2 regions of the Anaerobacillus sp. 63XJN7_5_ISO-PGPR-S23-430 genome follow, and region 2 is predicted to be linked to the other one. Evidence: riboswitches for the same ligand, from Rfam matches in the RefSeq annotation. Region 2 holds a riboswitch; the other holds the start of a gene.
What was found. A riboswitch is a leader RNA that binds a small molecule or an ion and turns the genes downstream of it on or off. The one in region 2 is predicted to bind S-adenosylmethionine.

Region 1 (5,209 bases), 1.9 Mb from region 2:
GTTCTTTGTTAGAAGAATAGCGTTTGAAAGGAGATTTATTCATTGAGTCAGCCCAAATATTTTCAGAAACGGATAGGGTAGGAAACAAAGCCGTATCGACTTCTTGTACAACCATTCCGATGCCAGCTTTTTTTGCATCGGAAGGTGTATGAATCGGTAGAGGTTCTCCGTTAAGTAAAATAGAACCGCTGTCTCGTTCATAGTCTCCACAAACCATTTTCATAAGCGTGCTTTTACCAGCTCCATTCGTACCGAGCAGGGCGTGCACTTCGCCTGAACGAATCGTTAGGGAGACGTTTTTTAATACAGGGATATTTCCGAATGATTTAGAAATGTTTTGAATGTATAACTCACTCATTTGCTATCATCCTGTTGCGTTAATTTCTCCATCCACGGAGAAATAGCTGCGTCAGAAGAGCCCCAGTCATCGACGTAATTGCCTAATTCACTCATTGAAATGGTTTCGTCTGGTAAATCAGATTGTTTTACTAGATGCGGATCAAGTGAGAAAATCTCAGGCGTTTCTTCTCCAGCAATTTTCTGATAAGCAAAACGTACTTGAACACGTCCTACTTCCGCCGGATCAGTAGCGGCAGATGAAAGCCATGGGCTATTATCCTTTTGCATCATTTGGAGATCTTCGTCACTCATGTCGATGCCATAAACTTTGATTTCTTCTCGACCAGCTTGCTCAATGGCACGAGTAGCGCCTTTCGCAAATTCATCCCATGGGGCAAATACAGCATCAATATCTCCTTTGTTTGGATATTGCTTTAGAATAGTTTCCATTTGGGTTTGGGTATCAAGAGCTGTATTAGCACTCGCGGTCCCGAACTTAGCGATTTCATTGATTTCTGGATAGCGCTCCTGGAAGGCCTCATAAATCGCATTTCGTCGCTCCATGGGCGCAAATCCTCCTACCCACACATAGACAATATTTCCTTCACCATTTAAATCTTGAGCAAGCGTTTTTAATGTATTCCATGCAAGACTATAATCATCTTGATCAATAACTGTTACACCTGGCACGTTAATATCGCTATCAAACACAACGACAGGTATGCCTTTATCAACGGCTTTTTTCACTCCAGCTTCGAGTGCATCTGCTCGGCCATGATCAATTAAGATCGCATCGACTTTTTGGTTGATGGCTGTATCAAGGTGTGTAGCCATTTTGGAAAGGTCATTATCAGCATTATAAACTTGAACGCTTCCGCCAAATTTTTCAACCTGATCTTCAACTCCTTTTACGTACTGGGAAGAAAATGTACCGAGGGATGCTTGCATAATCGCTGCTATTTTGATAGGTTTTTGAACTTCTTTTGGAATGTCTGAAGAAACTTTAGACGTTTCTTCACCCGTGTTCGTAGTTGCCTCACTTGATTCCGTATTGCTTGCTTCTGGTGCACTTACGGCATCTTGCTCACTCGTACAAGCTGCAAGCACGACGAGAAGAAGAATGGATAAAATAAGTCCTAAGCGTTTCATGAATGTACCTCCGTGTTTTTAGCGTGTGGGAAAGCAAGATGAGCAAGGTTTTCAGCAGACGGTGTTCGAACGATACCGTGCTCCGTAATGATTCCGTTAAGTAATTCATTTGGCGTCACATCAAAAGCAGGATTAAATACACCAATGTTTTCAGCTGCAACACGTTCACCTTTATAGTGCGTGACTTCTTTCGTGTCTCGCTCCTCAATCGGAATCGCTTCTCCGTCAGGGATCGAGTAGTCAATTGTTGAGATGGGTGCAGCAACATAAAAAGGAACGTTGTATGCTTTTGCGATATGGGCAAGGCCGAGCGTACCAATCTTATTAGCTGTATCACCATTTGCAGCAATCCGATCAGCACCAACAATTACTGCAGCGATTTTCTTTGTTTTTAATACGTGAGCTACCATACTGTCTGTAATAAGCGTAACGTCAATACCAGCACGCTCAAGCTCCCATGCGGTTAATCGAGCACCCTGTAGAACTGGTCTGGTTTCCGTCGCAATTGCAGAGATGGAGAGACCGTTTTCCTTTGCCAGATGGAGAGGCGCAAGAGCAGTCCCGTATTTTGCTGTTGCGATCCCACCTGCATTGCAGTGTGTGAGGATGGTATCCCCATCATTTAATAGCTTCAGACCATGTTCTCCAATACGCTGACAGACAAGTTCATCCTCTTTATGGATAGTAAGTGCTTCGTGCAGAATCGCTTCTTTCATTTTTTGAACTGTTGGTAAGGAAAAGCTAGCTCGGATGATGCGATCGATCGCCCAAGAGAGATTAACTGCAGTGGGACGAGAGGAGGCAAGATATTTTCCTTGGTTGACTAGCGCTGTCTTGAACGCTGTTGCTTCGTTTGTTTGAACATGCTGACTCCAAAGAACAAGACCATACGCTGCGGCGATTCCAATGGCTGGTGCTCCGCGGACCACAAGGGCAGAAATGCTATTCCAGACATCCTCGATTGCCGTTTGCTTAAGGTAGATCTCTTGTTGTGGAAGATGCCGTTGATCGAGGAGTAAGAGATGATCACCTTTCCACTGGAGTGATGAGATAACAGTCATTTAAATGACCTCCTTGATTGCTTTAATGTATTGTTCAATCGAAGTGATGCTTTTTCGGTCTAAAATAAGTTTTTTTCCAAGGGTAAGCGCCTTTTTTTCCACAGCGAGTTTTACTCTTGGATCACTGATCGTCTCGATCTCTTCTACATGAGCAAGTCCAATCGTTCTTCGGATGATTTTACAGCCGGAAAATCCAATGCTATCGACAAAAATAGATTGTAGAAGAGCGTCTAGGTATCCTCTCGAATAACGATTATCTTCTGAGAGATGGTCGTCCCATAATGATCGGAAAGTAGATTCAAATACGTTCCAAACCTCGGTAGTGACGCCAAATAAATAAGCGAGGTATCCTTCTTTCTCTTCTTCTGATCTATGGGCCTCCTGCGACAGGATACTAAGCGCAATATTGGCGATAAAAGCACCGACATCAAAACCAGCTGGCCCATAGAAAGCAAATTCTGGATCGATTATTTTGGTTGAGCTTTCCGTAACAAACAGGCTACCTGTATGTAAGTCCCCATGTATCAAAGCTTCTCCTTTTGTTAAAAAAGAGTGTTTGAGGGAGGCCACTTCAGTGAGGAAATCGTCATCTTCCCAGAGCGATTCAACATCTGCTCGAAGCTCTTCTGTAAAGGCATTGCTTTCGGCATTATAGAAAGGATCTGAAAATACGAGGGTTTCTGTTATGCCACATAAGTCTGGATTACTAAACCGTTTGGCAAGCTCTTTCTTATTTGCCGAACCAAGACCGTAGTCAGAAGTGAAAAAGAGCGTATGAGCGAGGTAGGTACCGACGTTTCTTGCAAGTTCAGGATATATACGTCCTTCAATAAGTCCTTTGCGTAAAATAGTGTGCGTTGATAAATCTTCCATAACCGTTGCGGCTTTTTCAGAGTCATGCAAATAAACGATTGGAGAAAAGTCAGGAACGAGCGAGTGAGCTTGCTTGAGCGCCTCGCTTTCAATTCTGGACCGATCAAGTGTAAGCGGCCAGGATTCGCCAACTACTTTGGCATAAGGCAAGGCTTGTTTGACGATCCAGGATTGTCCTGTTTTCTTGTGTTGAACATGAAAGACATAATTTAAATTGCCATCGCCAATTTCCTTTACATGAACAGGAGCGGTGCGATCCAAAAGCTCGTGATGCTCTAAAAATTGCACAACTGTTTCGCTTGTAAACGGTGTGTACCCTGAAGTGATCTGAATACCCATGTAAAATTCCCCTTTCAACTATTTATGGTTGTTGTATTGCATGAAGATCGGAATTTCGGCATAAAAAAAGCCTCTTTCCGAAGAAAGAGGCTTGAAGACAGAGATACTTCACACCTCTTATCTTCCAGAATGAATATCATCCTGTTGGAAGTAGCACCGTGCCATTTAAGTCATCGATTCATCTGGACTTTAAAATAGGTCGGTTGCTGGGCGTCATAGGGCCAAATCCCTCAGCCTGCTCTTGATAAGAGAAAGTTTATGAAATTATTTTACAATTTTTTCGCTTGAAATGTATGTTACATAGAAAGGAACATGTTTGTCAATAATATTTTGAATATTATTTATAAATATCTGGACGTCGATCTTCAAAGATAGGAATGCGACTCCGGATTGATGACATTTCCTCTTCGTCAATAGAACCTGTTAAAATAACCTCTTCTTCTCCTGCTTCTGCGATAATTGTTCCCCACGGATCAATGATCAATGAGTGTCCTCCAAACGTATTATCAGGATCTTCCCCGACACGATTACAAGCAATCACGTAGCACTGATTTTCAATCGCGCGACTGATAAGTAATGCTCGCCAATGATCGGTGCGTTGCTTTGGCCATTCTGCTGGTACGAACAATACTTGGGCACCTTCAACTGCATGAAGGCGAAGCCACTCAGGAAAGCGAATATCATAACAAATGAACCCGGCACATGGGAGTTCTTCAAGTGTAAAATGACTTTTTTCATTTCCAGAAACGAGGAATTTCTCTTCATTCATTAAACGAAACAGGTGCGCTTTGCTATACTCATGAACGAGCTGCCCATCTCGATTGAACACAAGCATGGTGTTCGTTACTTCGCCGTTATGATGCTTAGCGATGGAGCCCCCGACAATATTTACGTCGTTTTTTTTGGCGAGGCGAGATAGAAAAGCAATCGACTTTTCTGCATCAGTATCTCCAATTTCATCAAGACGAGATAAATCATAACCTGTGGACCACAATTCTGGTAAAACGATGATATCTGGTTTGTCACTCACCGCCTTAGAAACAAGCTCTTCAACTTTAGAGAAATTCTTTTCTGGATTGCCAAAAGCAATATCAAATTGCAACAGGGCAAGGTTTTTCATTGATTTGTCCTCCTTACATGTTTAGAAATTGACCTTTACATGGTTGTGTATCCAAGATAACATAACTTATTAGAATTTCTCGAAAATTTTAACAGGATGTGATTCCATTTGAAACAATTTCAAACTTCAGATGCACTTAAACGTTTACCAGAACAATTTTTTGCGAAGCTTGCTGGAAAAGTGAACCGTTATGTAGAGGCGGGATATGACATTATTAACCTTGGCCAAGGAAATCCTGACCAGCCGACGCCTGCACATATTATCGAGTCTTTGCAGCAGGCAGCTGAAAACCCTGCATACCACAAGTATCCGCCATTTAGGGGGCAGC
Region 2 (5,209 bases):
GCTTTACCAGTATGAAGTTTTTCCTTTATCCCGAATGTCGCATTGCCCTTCCTAACGTAAGTCTTATCCGCAACCAACTTAAAGATTTTCAACCAGACCTTCTTCATGTCGCGACACCTTTTAATATCGGCATGTGCGGACTACATTACGGAAAGAAAAATAACATACCTATGGTTGCTTCATACCACACTAATTTTGATGACTATTTAAAGCATTACCACCTTGAATGGTTCTCTCCTTTTATGTGGAAATACTTAACCTGGTTTCATCAACCATTTTCCACTACCTTTATTCCTTCCAATGAAACGCGCTATCGATTAAAAGGAAGAGGTTTTAAGAACCTCAAGCTTTGGAGAAGAGGCGTCGATTGCGAACACTATTCTCCGATTAGAAAAAATCACTCGCTACGTGAACGATATAATATTCAGGAGAAGTATATTCTTTTATTTGTTAGTCGACTCGCTCCAGAAAAAAATCTTGAAACATTACAAAAAATCATGTGGAAGTTACCAGATCAGCTGAAACAACAAACAAGGTGGCTGATTGTTGGTGATGGACCAGCTCTCCCTCATATTCAAGAAAACGTCCCTAACAACGTCACTTTCACCGGTTATAGAGAAGGGAAAGAATTAGCAGAGCTATACGCTACTTCAGATCTTTTCATCTTTCCATCAGCTACTGAAACATTTGGAAATGTCGCATTGGAGTCACTTGCCTCCGGGACCCCTGTTATCGCTGCAAATGCTGGAGGGTTATCCGACGTTGTCACTGGAGAAAGAAACGGTCTTTTCTGCTCTCCGTATAAAGAAGACGAATATATCTACGCTATCAATCGTCTCTTATCAGATGATACCGAACGGAGAATGATGGGTTATGAAGGACGTCGTTATGCACTTACTCAATCATGGGATGCGATCTTCGGACGATTAGTAGAGGATTATGAGAAAACAATTGGAATTAAAAGATTAGCTCGATATGCTTAGAAAGGAGAAAAAAATGATTCTTACTGTATTTGGGATTAACGAAATCGGCTTAACTGCACCTTCTATCTTCGCAACACATGGTCACAACTTGTACGCGCTAGATGAAATGCGAAAAATAGCAAATACGTATGATCTCATTTACTGCTCCATTGTTCAACCAAACATACACAAAGGTTTGGGCTCGATTTCTGTTCAATAAAGACGTTTAGTGTAACTTTCTTTCAACGATTCAATCACTTTTTCTTCGCCTATTTTTGCATGATCAGATAGCATTCTGGCAGCTGGGGCGAGCCCCTCAGTACTCGGCCATCGTTCAGGTTCAAAAAGATATGATCGTTTAAAGGCTTTGGCACAATGAATGTAGCATTCCTTTACTTCTACTCCAATACTTAACAAAGGCGTTTTCCCCTTATATTCACACTGCTCTAGCAGCGTTTTATCTTTTACAATCAAGGCCTTCCCATTAATACGCAACGCTTCTTCTCGGCCGGGAATCATCAGCAGCAAACCGATATTTGGGTTTTCTAATAAATTGATCAATGAGTCCATTCGTTTATTTCCCGGTCTTTCCGGTATCAATAAATGATGATCATCTAGAACCTGAATAAACCCCGGTGCATCGCCTCTTGGCGAAACATCACCACCCGTACTTGATTGGGTGGCAATCGTAATAAATGGTGTACGGCATATGAACTCTTTACAGTGTTTATCAAGAAAAGATATGACTTTGTTTGCAGCCAATTTACTCGGTATTCCTGCCATGTCTTTTAGTTCATTCACATCGGTCACGGTTTCTCCGAATATACTAGTATTCACACATTACACTCCTCCATTTTTTCTTCCATTTTATCACAACACCCATCTATTTTATGATAATTCAATACAATATAACGGATGTCAAAAAGGATGATAGAGCAAAAAAAAGAAGCCAAAATATTTTTGGCTTCTTAGAAATTAATTAAATTCCGGCACCCTGTTTAAGGGATTCTGCACGATCTGTTTGTTCCCATGGAAGGTCAATATCAGTACGTCCAAAATGTCCATACGCAGCTGTTTGCTTATAAATGGGACGTCTAAGATCAAGCATCTTTATAATGCCTGCTGGACGAAGATCGAAGTTCTCTCTTACTAGCTCTACAAGACTTTCCTCAGACACTTTTCCTGTGCCAAATGTATCAATAGCAATTGATACTGGCTGAGCAACCCCAATAGCGTAAGCAAGTTGAACTTCACAACGATCTGTTAGACCCGCTGCCACAAGGTTCTTAGCAACATAACGAGCAGCATATGCCGCAGAACGGTCTACTTTCGTAGCATCCTTACCTGAGAAAGCACCGCCACCGTGACGCGCATAACCGCCGTAAGTATCAACAATGATTTTTCTTCCTGTTAAACCTGCGTCACCCTGCGGTCCACCGATAACAAAGCGTCCTGTTGGGTTGATGAAGTATTTTGTTTCTTCATCAATTAATTCAGCAGGAACAACCGGCTTCACAACGTGTTCTTTGATGTTACGTTGAATTTGTTCAAGTGAAATTTCAGGATGATGCTGTGTAGAAACAACAATGGTATCAACGCGAACCGGCTTACCAGCTTCATCGTATTCCACTGTTACTTGTGTTTTACCATCAGGACGAAGATAAGGAAGAATTTCTTCTTTTCTTACTTCACTCAAACGACGCGCTAGTTTATGCGCAAGAGAAATCGGAAGCGGCATTAATTCCGCTGTTTCATTACAAGCGTAACCAAACATAAGCCCCTGGTCACCTGCACCAATTGCATCGATTTCATCATCTGACATCGTACCTTCACGTGCTTCAAGAGCAACGTTTACACCTGCAGCGATGTCTGCAGACTGTTCATCAATAGATGAAAGAACAGCACATGTTTCAGCATCAAATCCGTATTTCGCACGTGTATAGCCGATCGTTTGAATCGTCTCACGAACCACTTTCGGAATATCAACATAGTGTGATGTTGTAATTTCACCGGAAACTAGAACAAGACCAGTTGTTACTGTAGTTTCACAGGCAACGCGCGCATTTGGATCATGCGCAAGAATATCATCCAGAATGGCATCGGAAATCTGATCTGAAATTTTATCAGGATGCCCCTCTGTTACTGACTCAGAAGTAAACAAACGACGATTACTCACTCAAGTACCTCCTTAAGGATTGGATCCTATCTAATTATGTTGTAATGGATACGGTACTCATTTCCCTATTACCCTGTGCCGAAACGAGAGAACGAATTCAATTTCTTATCGTCTTACCTTTTTTTATAGCGTCATCAATCTCAACGACATTAAAAAAGCCCTTCCCTACAATCAGAGGGAAAAGGAGCTGATATCTCATGCCTTTCGCCTCTTATCTTCCAAGACTATCGTCTTGCAGGTTAGCACCTTAATCCTGTTGTATAGGAGTTGGTTGCTGAGCTTCATCGGGCCTGTCCCTCCGCCTGCTCGGGATAAGAGTATCCATTCTCGACATATAATAACGCACATGAAAGGATGTGTCAATGAAGAAAAGCGGAAGCGCCCGTTTAGCTTCGACAAGCGCTGGAGCCCTCCGAAAAGAACACGGGCTTTGTGTTCGAATTCAAGGGCGAAGCGACCGAACCACTACCCTAATCCTTTAGCCATAAAATAATCACTTCCTATATAATGGCGACAGGATTTCAACCTAAAGAAATAGTCATTCACCCATTTTTCACTTTTTATGCAAAAAATACATAGATTAGTATAGAATAATTGAATGAATGTGTTATACTATTTTTGAGTTAAACAAGTCAATCAACGAAATCTTTAAAAAAGGATGGGTTTAACGTATGAAAACAGCTTCCTTCTCCTCACCGTTATTGGATGCGATATTAAATAAGAATAATCCACATGTGAATTTATCAGTGTCTGAACTGGTTGAACATTCACTATTTAAAAACGAAGGGCAACTATCAGCTACAGGAGCTCTTCGCGTAGAAACCGGAAAATATACAGGACGTTCTCCTGGGGACAAGTTCATTGTAAAGGAAGATTCCGTAAAGAACAAAGTGAACTGGGAAACAAACCAACCTATTTCCGAAAAAAGTTTTGAAAACCTTTACACAAAGGTGTTGAACTATCTCGGTGAGAAAAAGGGACTTTATGTGTTTAAAGGATTTGCTGGTGCTGACCAGTCATCAAGACTACCCATTCAGGTTATTAATGAATATGCCTGGCATAACCTTTTCGCCCACCAGCTGTTCATCCGTCCGAATGAATCAGAGTTAAAAGAACATGACGCTGAATTCACTGTCATTTCTGCACCTGGTTTTCAAGCTGATCCAGAAGTGGATGGCACAAATTCAGAAACATTTATTATTATCTCCTTTGAGAAACGAACCGTCTTAATTGGTGGAACAGAATATGCTGGAGAAATTAAAAAGTCTATTTTCACCGTTATGAACTACTTATTACCAGAGCGAAATATTCTTTCAATGCACTGCTCTGCTAACGTAGGTAAAGAGGGGGATGTTGCTCTATTTTTCGGTTTATCTGGAACTGGAAAGACAACGCTCTCAGCAGATGCTCATCGATCTCTTATCGGTGATGATGAACACGGATGGTCTATGAATGGTGTCTTTAATATTGAAGGTGGATGCTACGCTAAGTGCATCAACTTATCAAAAGAAAAAGAACCTGAAATCTGGGATGCAATTCGCTTTGGAACGGTTCTTGAGAACGTTATGATGGATAACGGCTCGCGTGAACCTGACTACGATAACACTAGTCTAACTGAAAATACTCGCGCTGCCTATCCGATTGACGCCATACCTAATATTGCAATTCCTAGCGTTGCCGGACATCCCAACACGATTATTTTCTTAACGGCAGATGCATTTGGCGTCCTTCCTCCAATTAGCAAACTGACCAAGGAACAAGCCATGTTTCATTTCCTATCAGGTTACACGAGCAAGTTAGCCGGAACAGAAAGAGGCGTCACTTCACCAGAAGCCACTTTCTCTACATGCTTTGGTGCACCGTTCTTGCCATTACCTGCCCATCGCTATGCAGAAATGCTCGGCGAGAAAATTATGGAGCATGATGTTCAAGTCTTCCTCGTAAATACCGGATGGTCTGGGGGCGGTTATGGTGTCGGAGAGCGCATGAAGCTTTCATATACTAGAGCGATGATCCAGGCGGCTTTAAATGGAGAACTTGATCGTATCGAAACAGTAACAGACCCTATTTT

Region 1: another riboswitch for S-adenosylmethionine. It lies ahead of mtnK (S-methyl-5-thioribose kinase); the one in region 2 lies ahead of metK (methionine adenosyltransferase).

What each region holds. Positions count from the first base shown of each region.
Region 1 is NZ_CM149686.1:757,586-762,794, forward strand. Features, by position in the region: gene AC0VYJ_RS04125 (sugar ABC transporter ATP-binding protein) at 1-358, opposite strand, end outside; gene AC0VYJ_RS04130 (sugar ABC transporter substrate-binding protein) at 355-1,488, opposite strand; gene mtnA (S-methyl-5-thioribose-1-phosphate isomerase) at 1,485-2,549, opposite strand; gene mtnK (S-methyl-5-thioribose kinase) at 2,550-3,761, opposite strand; SAM riboswitch class I at 3,876-4,012, opposite strand; gene AC0VYJ_RS04145 (carbon-nitrogen family hydrolase) at 4,099-4,881, opposite strand; gene AC0VYJ_RS04150 (aminotransferase class I/II-fold pyridoxal phosphate-dependent enzyme) at 4,990-5,209, shown strand, end outside.
Region 2 is NZ_CM149686.1:3,128,871-3,134,079, forward strand. Features, by position in the region: gene AC0VYJ_RS16455 (glycosyltransferase family 4 protein) at 1-983, shown strand, start outside; gene AC0VYJ_RS16460 (hypothetical protein) at 997-1,182, shown strand; gene AC0VYJ_RS16465 (MSMEG_1061 family FMN-dependent PPOX-type flavoprotein) at 1,176-1,799, opposite strand; gene metK (methionine adenosyltransferase) at 1,942-3,138, opposite strand; SAM riboswitch class I at 3,347-3,456, opposite strand; gene pckA (phosphoenolpyruvate carboxykinase (ATP)) at 3,810-5,209, shown strand, end outside.